Regions from separate parts of the Streptomyces sp. NPDC096310 genome, predicted to be linked through region 3. Evidence: riboswitches for the same ligand, from Rfam matches in the RefSeq annotation. Region 3 holds a riboswitch; each other region holds the start of a gene.
The links. Region 3 has a riboswitch for cyclic di-AMP ahead of ACIQ7D_RS02505 (peptidoglycan DD-metalloendopeptidase family protein). Riboswitches for the same ligand answer to the same signal wherever they lie in the genome.
Positions count from the first base shown of each region.

Region 1: it holds a riboswitch for cyclic di-AMP, as region 3 does, so the genes downstream of both, ACIQ7D_RS21220 (transglycosylase SLT domain-containing protein) here and ACIQ7D_RS02505 (peptidoglycan DD-metalloendopeptidase family protein) in region 3, are expected to answer to the same signal.
Region 2: it holds a riboswitch for cyclic di-AMP, as region 3 does, so the genes downstream of both, ACIQ7D_RS33415 (M23 family metallopeptidase) here and ACIQ7D_RS02505 (peptidoglycan DD-metalloendopeptidase family protein) in region 3, are expected to answer to the same signal.

Region 1 is NZ_JBIWFO010000011.1:3,415-8,255, reverse strand. Features, by position in the region: gene ACIQ7D_RS21225 (amino acid permease) at 1-1,135, shown strand, start outside; gene ACIQ7D_RS21220 (transglycosylase SLT domain-containing protein) at 1,232-2,017, opposite strand; cyclic di-AMP (ydaO/yuaA leader) riboswitch at 2,022-2,186, opposite strand; gene ACIQ7D_RS21215 (enolase C-terminal domain-like protein) at 2,630-3,958, opposite strand; gene ACIQ7D_RS21210 (gluconate:H+ symporter) at 4,017-4,841, opposite strand, start outside.
Region 2 is NZ_JBIWFO010000029.1:48,034-52,874, reverse strand. Features, by position in the region: gene ACIQ7D_RS33430 (GNAT family N-acetyltransferase) at 1-45, opposite strand, end outside; gene ACIQ7D_RS33425 (HPr family phosphocarrier protein) at 175-456, shown strand; gene ACIQ7D_RS33420 (GntR family transcriptional regulator) at 608-1,309, opposite strand; gene ACIQ7D_RS33415 (M23 family metallopeptidase) at 1,507-2,301, opposite strand; cyclic di-AMP (ydaO/yuaA leader) riboswitch at 2,314-2,490, opposite strand; gene ACIQ7D_RS33410 (M16 family metallopeptidase) at 2,677-4,059, opposite strand; gene ACIQ7D_RS33405 (M16 family metallopeptidase) at 4,077-4,841, opposite strand, start outside.
Region 3 is NZ_JBIWFO010000001.1:637,377-642,217, forward strand. Features, by position in the region: gene ACIQ7D_RS02485 (aspartate aminotransferase family protein) at 1-79, shown strand, start outside; gene ACIQ7D_RS02490 (helix-turn-helix domain-containing protein) at 151-774, shown strand; gene ACIQ7D_RS02495 (DUF6126 family protein) at 797-970, shown strand; gene ACIQ7D_RS02500 (tyrosine-protein phosphatase) at 1,001-1,813, opposite strand; cyclic di-AMP (ydaO/yuaA leader) riboswitch at 2,252-2,418, shown strand; gene ACIQ7D_RS02505 (peptidoglycan DD-metalloendopeptidase family protein) at 2,423-3,409, shown strand; gene ACIQ7D_RS02510 (SGNH/GDSL hydrolase family protein) at 3,590-4,414, shown strand; gene ACIQ7D_RS02515 (STM4011 family radical SAM protein) at 4,457-4,841, opposite strand, start outside.

The sequences.
Region 1 (4,841 bases), on a different contig from region 3:
CTCCGTGCACGCCGAGCGCGCGCTCGGCCGGTGGGCGGGGTTCAGCGTCGGCTGGCTCTACTGGTTCCTGCTGGTCGTCGTCCTCGCCGTGGAGGCGACAGGCGCGGCGCAGATCGCGAACGGCTGGCTGCCCTCCGTGCCGCAGTGGGCCTGGGTGCTGGTCTTCATGGTCGTCTTCACAGGCGCGAACCTCGCCGCCGTGAAGAACTTCGGCGAGTTCGAGTTCTACTTCGCTGCCCTGAAGGTCTTCGCGATCGTCGCGTTCCTGGTGCTCGGACTGCTCGCGGTCTTCGGTGTGCTGCCCGACACCAGCCCGGCCGGTCTCGACAACCTGACCGGAGAGGGCGGCTTCCTCCCGAACGGCTGGCAGGGCGTCACGTCCGGGGTGCTCGCCGTGATCTTCGCCTTCGGCGGTCTGGAGGTCGTCACGATCGCGGCGGCCGAGTCCGACGACCCGGTGCGCTCGGTGGCCCGCGCGGTGCGCAGCGCGGTCGTCCGGATCCTGTTTTTCTACGTCGGCTCGATGGCGGTCATCGTGGCCGTGCTGCCCTGGACGGCGCAGAAGGCGGGGCTCAGCCCGTACGTCACCGTCCTCGACGCGATCGGCATCCCGTCGGCCGGGCAGATCATGAACATCGTGGTGTTCGTGGCGCTGCTCTCGGCGCTCAACGCCAACCTCTACGGATCGTCCCGGATGGTCTTCTCGCTGGCCGAACGGGGCGAGGCGCCGAAGGCCCTGCTGAAGGTGGGCGGCGCGGGGGTGCCCCGGCGGGCGGTGCTGGCGTCGGTGGCGTTCGGGTTCGTCTCCGTCCTGCTCAATCTGAAGTGGCCCGACTCGGTCTTCCTGTACATGCTCAACGCGGTCGGCGCGGTGCTGCTCTTCGTCTGGGCGATGATCGCGGTGTCACAGCTCCGGCTGCGCCCGCGGATCGAGCGGGAGACACCGGAGCGCCTGGTGCTGCGGATGTGGCTCTTCCCCGGCCTGACCTGGGTGACGCTCGCCGCGATGGGGACGGTGTTCGTCCTGATGCTCGCCGACGACACGGCCCGCCCGCAGCTCCTGTGGTCCCTGGGCGCGACGGCGCTGGTGCTGGTGGTGGCGGGGGTACGGGAGCTGCGCGCGCGGCGTGGGTGACGCGCGGGGCGATGGAACGGGCCCCGGCCCCGCCGTCGCTGGACGGCGGGGCCGGGGCCCGGTGCGTTCGTCGCCCGTGGGGCGGCGCGGGTCGGGTCAGTAGGGACCGTTCACGTTGTCGATCGAGCCGTACCGGGCGGCGGCGTAGTTGCACGCGGCCGTGATGTTGGCGACCGGGTCGTAGCTGTCCGTCGACGTGCCGGGCACGTGGTACGCCTGGAACGTCGGGGCGATGACCTGGAGCAGACCCTTGGACGGGACGCCGTTCTGGGCGTTGATGTCCCAGTTGTTGATGGCGTTCGGGTTGCCCGAGGACTCCCGCATGATGTTGCGGTGGATGCCCTCGTAGCTGCCGGGGATCCCGTGGCGGGCCATGATGTCCAGCGACTCGCGGATCCAGCCGTCCAGGTTGTCGCTGTACGTCTTCACCGCGGCCTGGGTGACGGTGCCGGTCGTGGCGGTCTTCGCGCTCGCCTTGGCGGCGGTGGCCGGCTTGGCGGCGGTGGCCGGCTTGGCGGCGGTGGCCGCCGCCTTCCCCTTGAGGGCCAGCTTCAGGCCGGGGTGGATGTGCGACGGGTCGGCGCCGATGGCGCTCCGGTTGTCCGCGTAGAGCTTCTGCCAGCCGCCGCTGACGGAGTGCTTGTGCGCGATCTTGGACAGCGAGTCGCCGTAGACCACGACGTAGCTGGTGGCCTTCGTCGCGGCGGCGGGGGCCTGCGCGGCCTTGGCGGCGCTGACGTGCTGCGTCGCCGGGGTCGCGGCCTGCGCGGTGGCCGCGGAGACCAGCGGAATCGCGAGGGCGGCGCCCCCGGTGCCCACCGCGACGAGGCGTCGGGCGATCGAGCCGGTTCTGGGGCGGCGGTGCTTGGCGTTTCTGGGCACGACGAATTCCTCTCCGTCGCCTGCGAGGTGAGCTGTCGGGTTCGGGCTGGAGATGCCCGGCCGTACGGCGGTGCGTACGGCTTCACCCCGAGCCGTTCCGGAAAATCCGGACCGGCGACTTACCTGGGTCCCCCGCTCCTGCCTTCTGACGGATAGGTGTGTGGGTTTCCGGACAGCGGCAGGATTTGGCGTTCCATCCGGATGGACGAGAACGTAAGCGAGATATCAGGACGGCACAAGTTCCGAATTTTCGGGGCAATCGCCCTTTCGGAGCCGTCCCGGGAACTCAACTTTCGTCTCTCATGAGAGAAAGCGGCCGCCTCGCTCCGCCCGCCGGCCCACGCCCACGTGACGCACGTCACGAACGTAACGGAATAATCGGACAGGCAAAAGCCTTTCAATGCTTCAAGAGCCCGCAATGCCACCTAAATTCACTTAACAGAAATGGTGGACAAAACGCCCTTATGGGTCAGGTGCGGGGCTCTCCGCCCCGCGCCCTCCCGCCCGACGCCCCGACAACTGGGAACAGTCCGCGGGAATTGACCGGGAACGCCACCGGATTCGCCGCCGGATTCATTCTTCTGACGGCCTGTCGTATCAGCGGACGCCTTTTCACCGCACCAGGCTGGGCCGCTTGCCGTCGAACTCCCAGTCCGGTACGAGAAAGCGCATCGCCGCGGCGTCGTCCCGGCCGGAGAGGCTCTTCTCCCGATACAGCTCATGGGCCGAAAGGAGCCGGTCCATGTCGAGTTGGACGCCGAGACCCGGGGTGTCGTCGACGGCGACCTCGCCGCCTGCGATCCGCGGGGGCGTCACGGTCAGCCGCTCCAGGCCCTCCTGCCAGATCCAGTGGGTGTCCAGGGCGTTGTACTCCCCCGGGGCGGCGGCCCCGCAGTGGGCCATCATGGCCAGCGAGATGTCGAAGTGGTTGTTGGAGTGGCAGCCCCACGTCAGCCCCGTCGCCTGGCAGAGTTCGGCCACCCGCACCGATCCCCGCATGGTCCAGAAGTGCGGGTCGGCGAGCGGGATGGAGACCGACTGGAGCGCCATCGCATGGGTGAGCTGACGCCAGTCCGTCGCCACCATGTTGGTCGCGGTGGGCAGTCCGGTGGCCCGGCGGAACTCCGCCAGGATCTCCCGGCCCGAGAACCCGTCCTCGGCCCCGCAGGGGTCCTCGGCGTACGCGAGCGTGCCGGCCAGGGGCCGGCACAGTTCGACCGCTTCCCGCAGCGACCAGGCGCCGTTGGGGTCGAGGGTGATCCGGGCCCCGGGGAAGCGTTCCTTCAGCGCGCGTACGGCCTTGACCTCCTCCGCTCCCGGCAGGACACCGCCCTTGAGCTTGAAGTCCCGGAAGCCGTAGCGCTCGTACGTCGCCTCGGCCTGCCGGACGATCGCCTCCGGGGTCAGCGCCTCCTCGCGGCGGAGGCGGTACCACTCCACGTCGGCGCCGGGTTCCCTGACGTACTCCAGATCGGTCCTGCCGGGGTCGCCGACGTAGAAGAGGTAGCCGAGGACACGGACCGCGTCGCGCTGCTTGCCCTCCCCGAGCAGCGCGGCCACCGGCACCTCCAGGTGCTGGCCCAACAGGTCGAGCAGTGCGGACTCGACGGCCGTCACGGCGTGCACCGCGGTGCGCAGGTCGAAGGTCTGCTCCCCGCGCCCCGCCGCGTCCCGGCCGGCGAACCGCTCCCCCAGGACGCGCAGCACCCGCTTGTGGTCGCCCAACGAGGCCCCGACGACCAGGGGTTGCGCCTCGCGCAGGGTACGGGTGATGCGCTCACCGCCCGGCACCTCGCCCACGCCGGTCCGGCCCTCGGAGTCCTGGACGACCAGGACGTTGCGGGTGAAGTACGGGGCGTGCGCGCCGGAGAGATTGAGTGCCATGGAGTCACGGCCTGCCACCGGGTACACGGAGAAGCCGGTGACGACGGGCTGGCTCATGGGGCGGGTCCTTCCAGAGTGCGGGGAGACGCGGGGGTACGCGAAGTGCGGGACCGGGTCAGAGATCGAGGATGTCCAGGACGCGTTCCATCAGGAGCACGCCGCCGAGTCCGAGGACGGAGAGCACGGTGGTGTAGGTGGTACGTGCCTTGATCGCGTCGATGACCGACAGGTTGAAGTACTCCTTGAACATCCAGAAGCCCGGGTCGTTGACGTGCGAGAGGGCGATCGAGCCGCAGGAGACGGCGAGCACCATGATCTCGGGCGGCACCCCGCTGTCCGCGAGCAGCGGCAGCACCACGCCGGACGCCGTGACGACGGCGACCGTCGCCGAGCCGAGGGCGACCCGGAGGATCACCGCCACGAGCCAGGCGAGGATGATCGGTGAGACGGACCAGCCGTCGGTGACGTCCTTGATGTAGTCCGATATCCCGCCGTCGACCAGGACCTGCTTGAAGGCGCCGCCGGCTCCGATGACCAGCAGGATCATCGCCATCGCCTGTGCCGCTCCCCGGCACGAGGCGCTGACCTCCGCCAGGCTCCGGCCGATCCGTGGCCCGAACGCCCAGATCGCCACAACCAGCGTCAGCAGCAGGGCGATCGGGGCCGAGCCGATGAAGGCGACGAAGTGGGTGAGCGGGGTCTGCGCCGAGGTCGCCATGTCGGTGACGGCGGCGCCCGCGATCAGCACGACGGGCAGCAGCGCGACCGCCAGCGACCAGGCGAGACCCGGCATCTCCTCGTCCTCGAAGACCCGTTCGCTCACCAGGCCCTCGGGTACGGAGGGGTTCATGGCCCGGATGAACGCGAGCCGCGGCCACACCAGGGCGATGAGCGCGCCGATCGGCACGGCGATGAACAGACCGTAGAACAGGGTCAGTCC
Region 2 (4,841 bases), on a different contig from region 3:
CGCCTCCCAGTGCCCTGGATACGCGTGGTCCCGCGGGTGCTCCATGGGGCAAGCGTACGGCGGGGGCGGGGCCCGTGACCGGCGATCGGGGGTGACGGGGAGCTGTTCGGCGCCCCATGAGAGTCTGGTCCGGACATCTGTTTTGAGACTTTTTGCGACTTGAAGGGCAACACCATGGCTGAGCGCCGCGTCAATGTCGGCTGGGCCGAGGGCCTGCACGCCCGTCCCGCCTCCATCTTCGTCCGCGCCGCCACGGCCGCCGGCGTTCCCGTGACGATCGCGAAGGCCGACGGCAACCCTGTCAACGCCGCGTCGATGCTCGCGGTGCTCGGTCTGGGTGCGCAGGGCGGCGAGGAGGTCGTGCTGGTCTCCGACGCCGAGGGCGCGGACGCCGCCCTGGACCGGCTGGCCAAGCTGGTCGCCGAAGGGCTCGACGAGCTGCCCGAGACGGTCTGATCGGACCGGACTCCCCGGAGACCGGCCCGGAGAGCATTTCCACGACGGAGCCGTGGTCCACCGAATTCGGTGGACCACGGCTCCGTCTTTTCGTGCGGGCAGCAAAAAATAGGCCGCGCCAATTTCTCTTTCTTTGTATACGGCTCGATTGTTAATGCTGTGCGCTCGCAGTGTTTACGCCGTGTTGCGAAGCCCTCACCTTTTCGCGGCCGTGGCCGGGGCCGCGTCCGGGGCGGCGCAGCCGGTGCACCGGCATCGTGCGCTCCGCGTGCAGGGTGGTGAGCGCCCGCGCGCGTTCGCCGTCGCCGCGCGCCACGGCGTCCACGATCGCGCCGTGCTCCGCCCAGGACTCCACCGGGTGGCTGGGCTGCTCGACCACGTACATCCAGGCGATCTTGTGCCGGAGCTGGGTGAGCAGCGAGGTGAGCGCGGGGCTTCCGGACGCCTGGGCCAGCGTCTCGTGGAACCAGGCGCCCAGCGCGCGCAGATCCTCGCCCTGGCCCCTGCGGGCCCGCTCCTGGCCCAGTCTGACCAGTCCGCGCAGGACCTTGAGGTGGGCCTCCGTACGGCGCTGGGCGGCGCGCGCCGCGCCCAGCGGCTCCAGCAGCAGCCGTACCTCCAGCAGGTCGGCGGCCTCCTGCTCGGTCGGCTCGGCGACACAGGCGCCGACATGGCGGCGCGTGGTCACGAAGCCCTCGGACTCCAGCGTGCGCAGGGCCTCGCGCACCGGGACGCGGGAGACGCCGTAGCGCCGTGCGAGCTGCTCCTCGGTGAGCCGGCCACCCCGCTCGAACTGCCCGGAGACGATGTCGTCGCGAATAGCTGTGCATACCGAGTGCGCCGGAATGCGCATGTCCGAACCTCCGCCTTAATCCGCGCGAAACGCAGCCGATTGACGCCTGTTCCGTGACTCTATTGCAATCAACGCGAATTTCCGATGGGTGCCCGGAATCCATGGATATCTTTTGGCCGTCGGCAGGGCGGCGCGAAGGCCCCGTCGGGGAGCCGGGGCCTTCGCGGGAAGCGGTGCGCGGGTGGGGCGGCGAGCGGTCAGACCGCCACGCCGTGCGTACGGAGATAGGCGACCGGGTCCATGTCGGAGCCGTAGTCGGCGCTCGTCCTGGCCTCGAAGTGGAGGTGCGGTCCCGTGACGTTGCCGGTGGCGCCCGAGAGGCCGATCCGCTGCCCCGGGGTGACGCTCTGGCCGACGGAGACGCTGATCGAGGAGAGGTGCCCGTACTGGGTGTAGGTGCCGTCCGTCATCCGGAGGACGATGTTGTTGCCGTACGAGCCGCCCCAGCCGGCCTCGACGACGGTGCCCGCGCCGACGGCCACGACCGAGGTGCCGGACGCGGCGCGGAAGTCGACGCCCGAGTGGCTGCCGGAGGACCAGAGGGAGCCGCCGGAGTGGTAGCCGGTGGTGACGTACGAGCCGGCGACGGGGAGCTGGAAGGTGTTCAGCCGCTTGCGCTCCTCGGCGCGCGCGGCGCGCTCCCGCTCCGCGCGCAGCTCCTGCGCGCGGGCCTCCGCCTTGCGCTCCGCCTCGGCCTTCGCGGCGGCCCGCGCCCTGGCCTCGGCCTTCAGCCGCTCGGCTTTCTCGGCGGCGTGGCGCTGGGCCTGTGCCTGGTCGTCGACCGCTCCGGCGACGGCGTCGCCGATGGCGATGACCTGGGTCAGTCCGGTGTGTGCGGCGGCCTCGGTGGAGCTGTCGGCGGCGAGCGCCGGGGAGGCGAGAGAGCCGATGACGCCGGTCGCGGTCAGCGTCGCGAACCCGGCGGCGCTCGCGCCCTTGCAGGTGACGCGGTTCGGGGCGCGGTGCTTCCCGGTGGCACGGGTGAACGCCATGGAGTGGCTGGTCCTTTCCTTCCCTCTCGCCTACCGGGTTAGCTGACGGGTTCGGAGCAGGAAGGTCTCCTACGGACCCCTCCGCGCGCGGTGTGCCCGCGAAGGCCGTCCGATTCACCCCAGGGACGGTGGGTCCCCGGCTCCCGGGCAGCCTGGTAGCGGCTGACGGGGACTCGGCGATGGCTGTTCGGTGCCACGGATGCGGCGCAACGGCGAACAGCCGGACCGACGCTAAGCGGCTCGTCTTTCAATAACCAAACAGACAAGGTTTTTTGTAGCGCACACCACAGGGCAGACGAGCACGCTCCCCACCAAAGGTGGACATAAAGCAGAACCCCGGCGACCGCGGTCGCCGGGGTTCCCTCGAAAGCCGGATCAGCCTGTGACAACCGTCACTTCGCCGATTCCGAGCGCTTCGACCGGCTCCTTGATCTGCGCCGCGTCCCCGACCAGGACGGTGACGAGCCGGTCCACGGGGAAGGCGTTGACGGCGGCCGCCGTCGCCTCGACCGTGCCCGTCTCGGCCAGCCGCGCGTAGAGCCGCGCCTGGAAGTCGTCCGGGAGGTGCTGCTCGACCTGGTCGGCCAGCGTGGCCGCGACGGAGGCGGCCGTCTCGTACTTCAGCGGCGCTACCCCCACCAGGTTCTGCACGGCCACATCGCGCTCGGCGTCCGTGAGCCCCTCGGCGGCGAGGGTGCGCAGCACCGTCCAGAGGTCGTCGAGCGCGGGGCCGGTGGACGCGGTGTCAACGGAGCCGCTGATGGCGAGCATCGCGGCGCCCGTCCCCCCGTCCGGGGAGGACGGCGCGGAGGAGCGCAGGACCTGGCCGAAGGCGCGTACGCCGTAGGTGTAGCCCTTCTCCTCGCGCAGGACGCGGTCGAGCCGGGAGGTGAGCGTGCCGCCCAGGCAGTACGTGCCCAGCACCTGCGCGGGCCAGACCCGGTCGTGCCGGTCGGCGCCGATCCGGCCGATCAGGAGCTGCGTCTGGACGGCGCCGGGGCGGTCCACGATGACCACCCGTCCTGTGTCGTCGGCGGTGATGGCCGGCACGGGCCGGGGCGCGGCCGTGTCGCCCGTCCAGGCGCCGAGGGTGTCCGCGAGGATCGCGTCCAGGTCGACGCCCGCGAGGTCGCCCACGACGACCGCGGTGGCCGTGGCGGGGCGTACGTGCGCCTCGTAGAAGGCGCGGACGCCCGCGGCGTCGATGCGCTCCACGGTCTCCTCGGTGCCCTGGCGCGGCCGTGACATGCGCAGGGAGGCCGGGAACAGCTCCTTGGAGAGCTGCTTGGCGGCGCGGCGGCCCGGGTTGGCGGTCTCGTGCGGGATCTCGTCGAGCCGGTTCCGTACGAGCCGTTCGACCTCGCTGTCCGCGAAGGCGGGGGCGCGCAGCGCCTCGGCGAGCAGGCCGAGCGCCTTGAGCAGCCGGGAGACGGGGACCTCCAGGGAGACCCGCAGGCCCGGGTGGTCCGCGTGCGCGTCGAGGGTGGCGCCGCAGCGCTCCAGCTCGGCGGCGAACTCCTCGGCGCTGTGCTTGTCGGTGCCCTCGGAGAGCGCCCTCGCCATGATCGTGGCGATACCGTCGAGCCCTTCGGGCTCGGCGTCCAGCGGGGCGTCGAGATTGATCTCGACGGCCACCACCTGCTGGCCGGGGCGGTCGCAGCGCAGCACCGTCAGGCCGTTGCCGAGCGTGGAGCGCTCGGGGGCGGGGAAGGCCCAGGGCCTGGCCTCGCCGGCGGTCGGCTGCGGATGGAACTCCATGGTCACGGCAGCGTCGGTCACTGGTCCGCCCCCTCGTGCTCGTCGGTCTCGTCCTGGTCGGCGGCGTCGGCGTCTTCGGGGGTGACCGGTTCGTAGACCAGCACCGCCCGGTTGTCGGGGCGCAGCCGCGCCGCGGCGACGGCCCTGACCTCGTCCGCGGTGATGTCCAGGACGCGGTCGACGGCGGTCAGCGCGAGCTGCGGGTCGCCGAACAGCACGGCGAACCGGCACAGTTCGTCGGCACGGCCGGCGACCGTGCCCAGCCGGTCCAGCCATTCGCGTTCGAGCTGGGCCTGGGCCCGCTCCATCTCCTCGGCGGTGGGGCCCTCTGCGGCGAACCTGGCCAGCTCCTCGTCGACGGCCGTCTCGATCCCGGGGACCTCGACCCCGCCGGACGTCTTCACGTCCAGCCAGCCGAGCGAGGGGGCGCCCGCCAGCCGCAGCAGCCCGAAGCCGGCGGCGACGGCGGTGCGGTCGCGCCGTACCAGCCGGTTGTGCAGACGGGAGGACTCGCCGCCGCCGAGGACGGTGAGCGCCAGGTCGGCGGCGTCGCACTCGCGGGTGCCGTCGTGCGGCAGCCGGTAGGCGGCCATCAGCGCGCGGGCCGGGACCTCCTCGTGGACCTCCTCACGGAGCTGCTCGCCGATGGTGTCGGGGAGGGTGCCGTCGCGCGGCGGCTGCTTGCCGTCGTGCGAGGGGATGGAGCCGAAGTACTTCTCGATCCAGGCGAGGGTGCGCTCGGGGTCGATGTCGCCGACGACGGAGAGCACCGCGTTGTTCGG
Region 3 (4,841 bases):
GGACGACGCACACGGCGGGGGCGGACTGATGTGGGACTTCGGGAGGACACTGGTGAAACAGGCCGTCGCCAACCGGTAGGGCTGGGTGTCTTCTTTTGCCTCACGGGTAAGAAATTTGCCCCGGAGGAAAGTTCCTGGCGCAATGGACGTATGAGCACACCCCCCGCCGGAGAGGCGGCCGACGCGCTGCCCGACCAGCTTCCCGACGTCGCGCCGCGCCTGCGCGAACTGCGCCGCGGCCGCCGGCTCACCCTGGAGGCCGCGGCCCGGCGGGCGGGGCTCTCCCCCGCCCATCTCTCCCGGCTGGAGACGGGCCGCAGACAGCCCTCCCTGCCCATGCTGCTGGGACTGGCCCGGATCTACGGGACGACCATCTCCGAACTGCTCGGCGAGGCGCCCCCGGAGCGCGAGCCGATCGTCCGGGCCGGCCGTACCGAACCCGTCGAGGCCGACGGATGGACGTACCACCAGGCGGGCGGCCCCGGCCGCGCCATGCAGCCGCTGCGGCTCCGGGTGCCGTACGGGGCGCAGGGCGACCTGGTCCGCGTACACCCCGGTGAGGAGTGGCTGTACGTCCTCGACGGCCGGCTCCGGCTGAGCCTGGGCGGCAGCCTGCATCTGCTCGGCCCCGGGGACAGTGCGCACTTCGACTCGCTCACCCCGCACCGCATCGCGGCGGCCGGCCCCGAGGGGGCCGAGCTGCTCTTCGTCCACACCCTGCTCCAGAGCCCGGCCGCCGACCTGTGCCTCGGCGACCCGGCCCACCGTGTCTGACCCGCTGAGAGAGGCCCCCGTCATGTCGGAGACAGAGCAGCCGGTGCCTCACGAGGGAGCGCCGGAACATGTGATGGACGAGGAGAAGAAGTTCCCGCGCGGGCTGGTGATCCGGCTCTTCGCCTATCTGGTCGCCGGTCATATCTTCGCGGCCTTCCTCTATCTCCTCTTCCACCTCGGGGCCCAGGGGCAGTGACGGCCCGGCCGCGACGGAGCACCGGCGGCCTCAGCCCTCGTCCAGGAGGCGGCCGCGCAGCCGTTCGCGGGTCCCGGGCATGAGGCCGAGGCCGTCGGACAGATAGCGGTCGGTGGAGCCCCAGGTCCTTCCGATGGCCTCGAACGCGGCGGCGAGATAGCCGGCGCGGGCGTCGAAGAGCGGGCTCAGCAGCGCCGACGCCTCATCCGACACCGCGGCGGGCGTGCTGACGGCGCGGCGGAAGAGGTAACGGCGGTGCGGGTCGTTCGACGTGAGGTAGTCCGCCTCGATCGCCTCCGGCTCCACCCCGACCGCGAGCAGCACCACGGCCACCGAGATACCGGCGCGGTCCTTGCCCGCCGCACAGTGCAGCAGTGCGGGGAGGCTGTCCTCCGCGAGTGCGTGCAGCAGACGGCTGTGCTCCGCCGCGCGCTCCGTGACGATCGCGCCGTACGAGCGGATCATCCGGGCCGCGGCTCTGCCGTCCCCGAGGAGCGCGCGGAGCTGGTCGAGGTCGCCGTGCCGGACCATCCGCCAGAACTCGGCGCCGTCGGCCGGGTCGGAGAGCGGGATGTTCACATGACGTACGCCCGCCAGCGCCACGTCCGCGCCGTCCAGCCTCAGATCGGCCGAGTTGCGGAAGTCGAAGATCGTGTGCAGACCCAGGCCGGTGAGGAAGGCGGCGTCCTCGACGGTGGCGTGGGCGAGATGCCCGCTGCGGTAGAGCGCGCCGTACCGCACCCGCCGTCCGTCCACGGTCGGAAGGCCGCCGACATCACGGAAGTTGCGTACTCCGGACAGCTCGGGCTCGGTGGACGGGACCTGCGGCGACTGCTGCGTCACGGCTGCTCCTGCGGGTCTGCCGTCGGCGCCGATCGCCGGCGGAGTCGGCCCCCGACCCTACGACATCCCCTGGCGCGCCGGTCGGTTCGGCGGAACGGCGGGCAAGCGTCCGCGTACGGAGCGGGCACACGGGGAGAAAACGCCCAAACAGCCCGCTGTCCGTATTGACTGATTCCGCATAACCTGCCCCGGTCGCGGGGGAGATGGGTGGCGCCCCGTGAGCAGGATCATATCCGTGACGTTCCGTGGTGACGGCGCGAAAGGGAAAGGCCCCCTCGAAAGGGAATTGGAGGGGGGACTCCACGCAGGGTGACGGGCGATCTTCCGCCGGCAGGACAGGTACGCAGCCGATGGAAAAGGGTGGCTTGTTCCGGCCGTCCCACTCGCCTACGTTCACCCTCAATCCGAGCGGAACGCCGAATCCTGCCGCCGCCTCGGGGACACCATCCACCCATTCACGCGTGGCAGGAGCGGGGGAACCAGGTAGTACGCCGTTCCGGTGCTCCGGCACCAGGGACGGCTCGGGGTGAAGTCGCGCACCACGCGCGGCCGGGCAGCTCCAGCCCGAACCCGACAGCTCACCTCGTAGGCGCCGGAGAGGAATTCGCCATGCCCGCGAAGGGTAAGCACCGCCGCCCGAGGACCAATCCGTTCTCGCGCGGATTCATCGCCGCAGGAACGGGCGGCGCCGCCATCGCGCTGCCGCTCATCGGCGCCACCGGCGCGCACGCCGCGCAGCAGGCCGCACCCGCCGCCGCTCCGCAGACCGCGCCGACCACCGCGCAGAACCTGTCCGCCGCCCCGCAGGGAGGCGCCGCGACGCAGGTCACCCGCTCCGAGGGCACCAGCGTCCACACGTACGCGGTGGTCGCCGGTGACTACCTCTCCAAGATCGCCGACGAGCAGAACGTACAGGGCGGCTGGCAGCGCCTGTACGAGGACAACCGCCAGGCCGTCGGCGCCGACCCCGGGCTGATCCACCCCGGCCTGAAGCTCACCATCGGCGGCAAGGGCGCGAGCGCCCGCTCGGAGGCGCCCGCCGCCTCGAAGCCGTCGAAGCCGTCGAAGACCGAGTCGTCGAAGCCGAAGTCGTCCACGTCGTCGAAGGCGCCCTCGTCCGGCACGTCCTCCTCCACGCCGGCCAAGAAGGCGGCGCCCGCCGCGGAACCGGCCGCGCGCAGCAGCGCGTCCGGCTTCACCCTGCCGGTCGACGGCGTCGGGGTCGGTACGGCGTACCGCGCCGCGGGCGGAAGCTGGTCCAGCGGCTACCACACCGGTGTGGACTTCGTGGCCTCCACCGGCACCACCGTGAAGGCGGTCGGCGCGGGCACCGTCGTGACCGCGGGCAACGGCGGCTCGTACGGCAACCAGATCGTCATCCGGCACGAGAACGGCCTGTACTCCCAGTACGCCCACCTCTCCTCCCTCTCCGTCTCGGCCGGCCAGAGCGTCACCACGGGCCAGCAGATCGGACTCTCCGGGGCCACCGGAAACGTGACCGGGCCGCACCTGCACTTCGAGATCCGCACGGGACCGGAGTACGGCTCGGACATCGACCCGCTGGCCTTCCTCCGGCAGAACGGCGTCTCCATCTGACCCGTCCGGCGAACACCGCGACACCCGCGTTTCCCGTGCGGCCCGGCACCGAATGTGCCGGGCCGCACGGCTTTTCGCTATTCCCACTTGAAAGAAAATTGACCGATGGTCTTTCTCACCCCACGTCAACCCCCGCCTACGGTCGCGTAGGTCACATGACCGGGTGGAAAATACCCTGCTGTGGCAGACGATTCGAGAGCAAGAAGAGACAAGATATTCGGGTCGTACGCGGCGATCGGTGACAGCTTCACGGAGGGCGTGGGAGATCCAGGACCCGACGGGCTGTTCGTCGGCTGGGCGGACCGGCTCGCGGTCCTGCTCGCCGACCAGTTTCCGGTCTCCGGTGCGACGGCCGACCCCGTCCACGGCGACTTCCGCTACGCCAACCTCGCCGTACGCGGCCGGCTCCTCGACCAGATCGTCGCGGAGCAGATCCCCCGGGCCAAAAAGCTCGCCCCTGACCTGGTGACCTTCTGCGCGGGCGGCAACGACATCATCCGCCCCGGCACCGACCCCGACGATGTCGCCGAGCGCTTCGAGCGGGCCGTCGCCGACCTCACCGGCGCCGTCGGCACGGTCATGCTGGCCACCGGCTTCGACACCCGCCGCGTGCCCGTCCTGCGCCATCTGCGCGGCAAGATCGCCACGTTCAACGAACACACACGGGCCATCGCCGACCGCTACGGCTGCCCCGTCCTCGACCTCTGGTCCTTCAGGACCGTCCAGGACCGGCGGGCCTGGGACGGCGACCGGTTGCATCTGTCGGCCGAGGGCCACACCCGGGTCGCGCTGCGCGCCGGGCAGGTGCTGGGCGTCGACGTACCCGCCGACCCGGACCAGCCCTGGCCGCCGCTGCCCCCGCGCGGCACGCTCGAAGTACGGCGCGACGACATCCACTGGGCCCGCGAGTACCTGGTGCCCTGGATCGGACGGAGGCTGCGCGGCGCCTCCTCCGGCGACCACATCGAGGCGAAGAGGCCGGACCTGCTGCCCCTGAAGCACTGACACGGCCCGGATCCCGGGCGGCGGGGGCGGCCCCGCGTGACCTCACGCCCCCGCCGGGATCCGCTCCAGCACCCCGCCGGCGAAGACGTCGTACAGCGGCAGCGTCTCCAGATGGACATAGCCGATATGGCAGTCGCACACCGCCAGCGGACAGGCCCGCGGCGCGAGCGCGCGCCGGTACGAGCCGTCGTAGAGACGGCCCAGCTCGGCGCGGACGAAGTGGCAGCGCCGTACCGTACCCTCGCCGTCCACCGAGATCACCGACTCGCCCGTCCGGCACGGCAGCCCGGCCGAGCGGTGCGGATGGCGGCTGTACGGGAAGAGCGGATCCAGCTCCGTCCACCGCGCCGCCTCCTCGTCCGTGTACGCGTGCCCCTCGGCCGCGTTGATCCAGAGATAGACGTGCGGGGGCAGCTCGGCGCGCAGC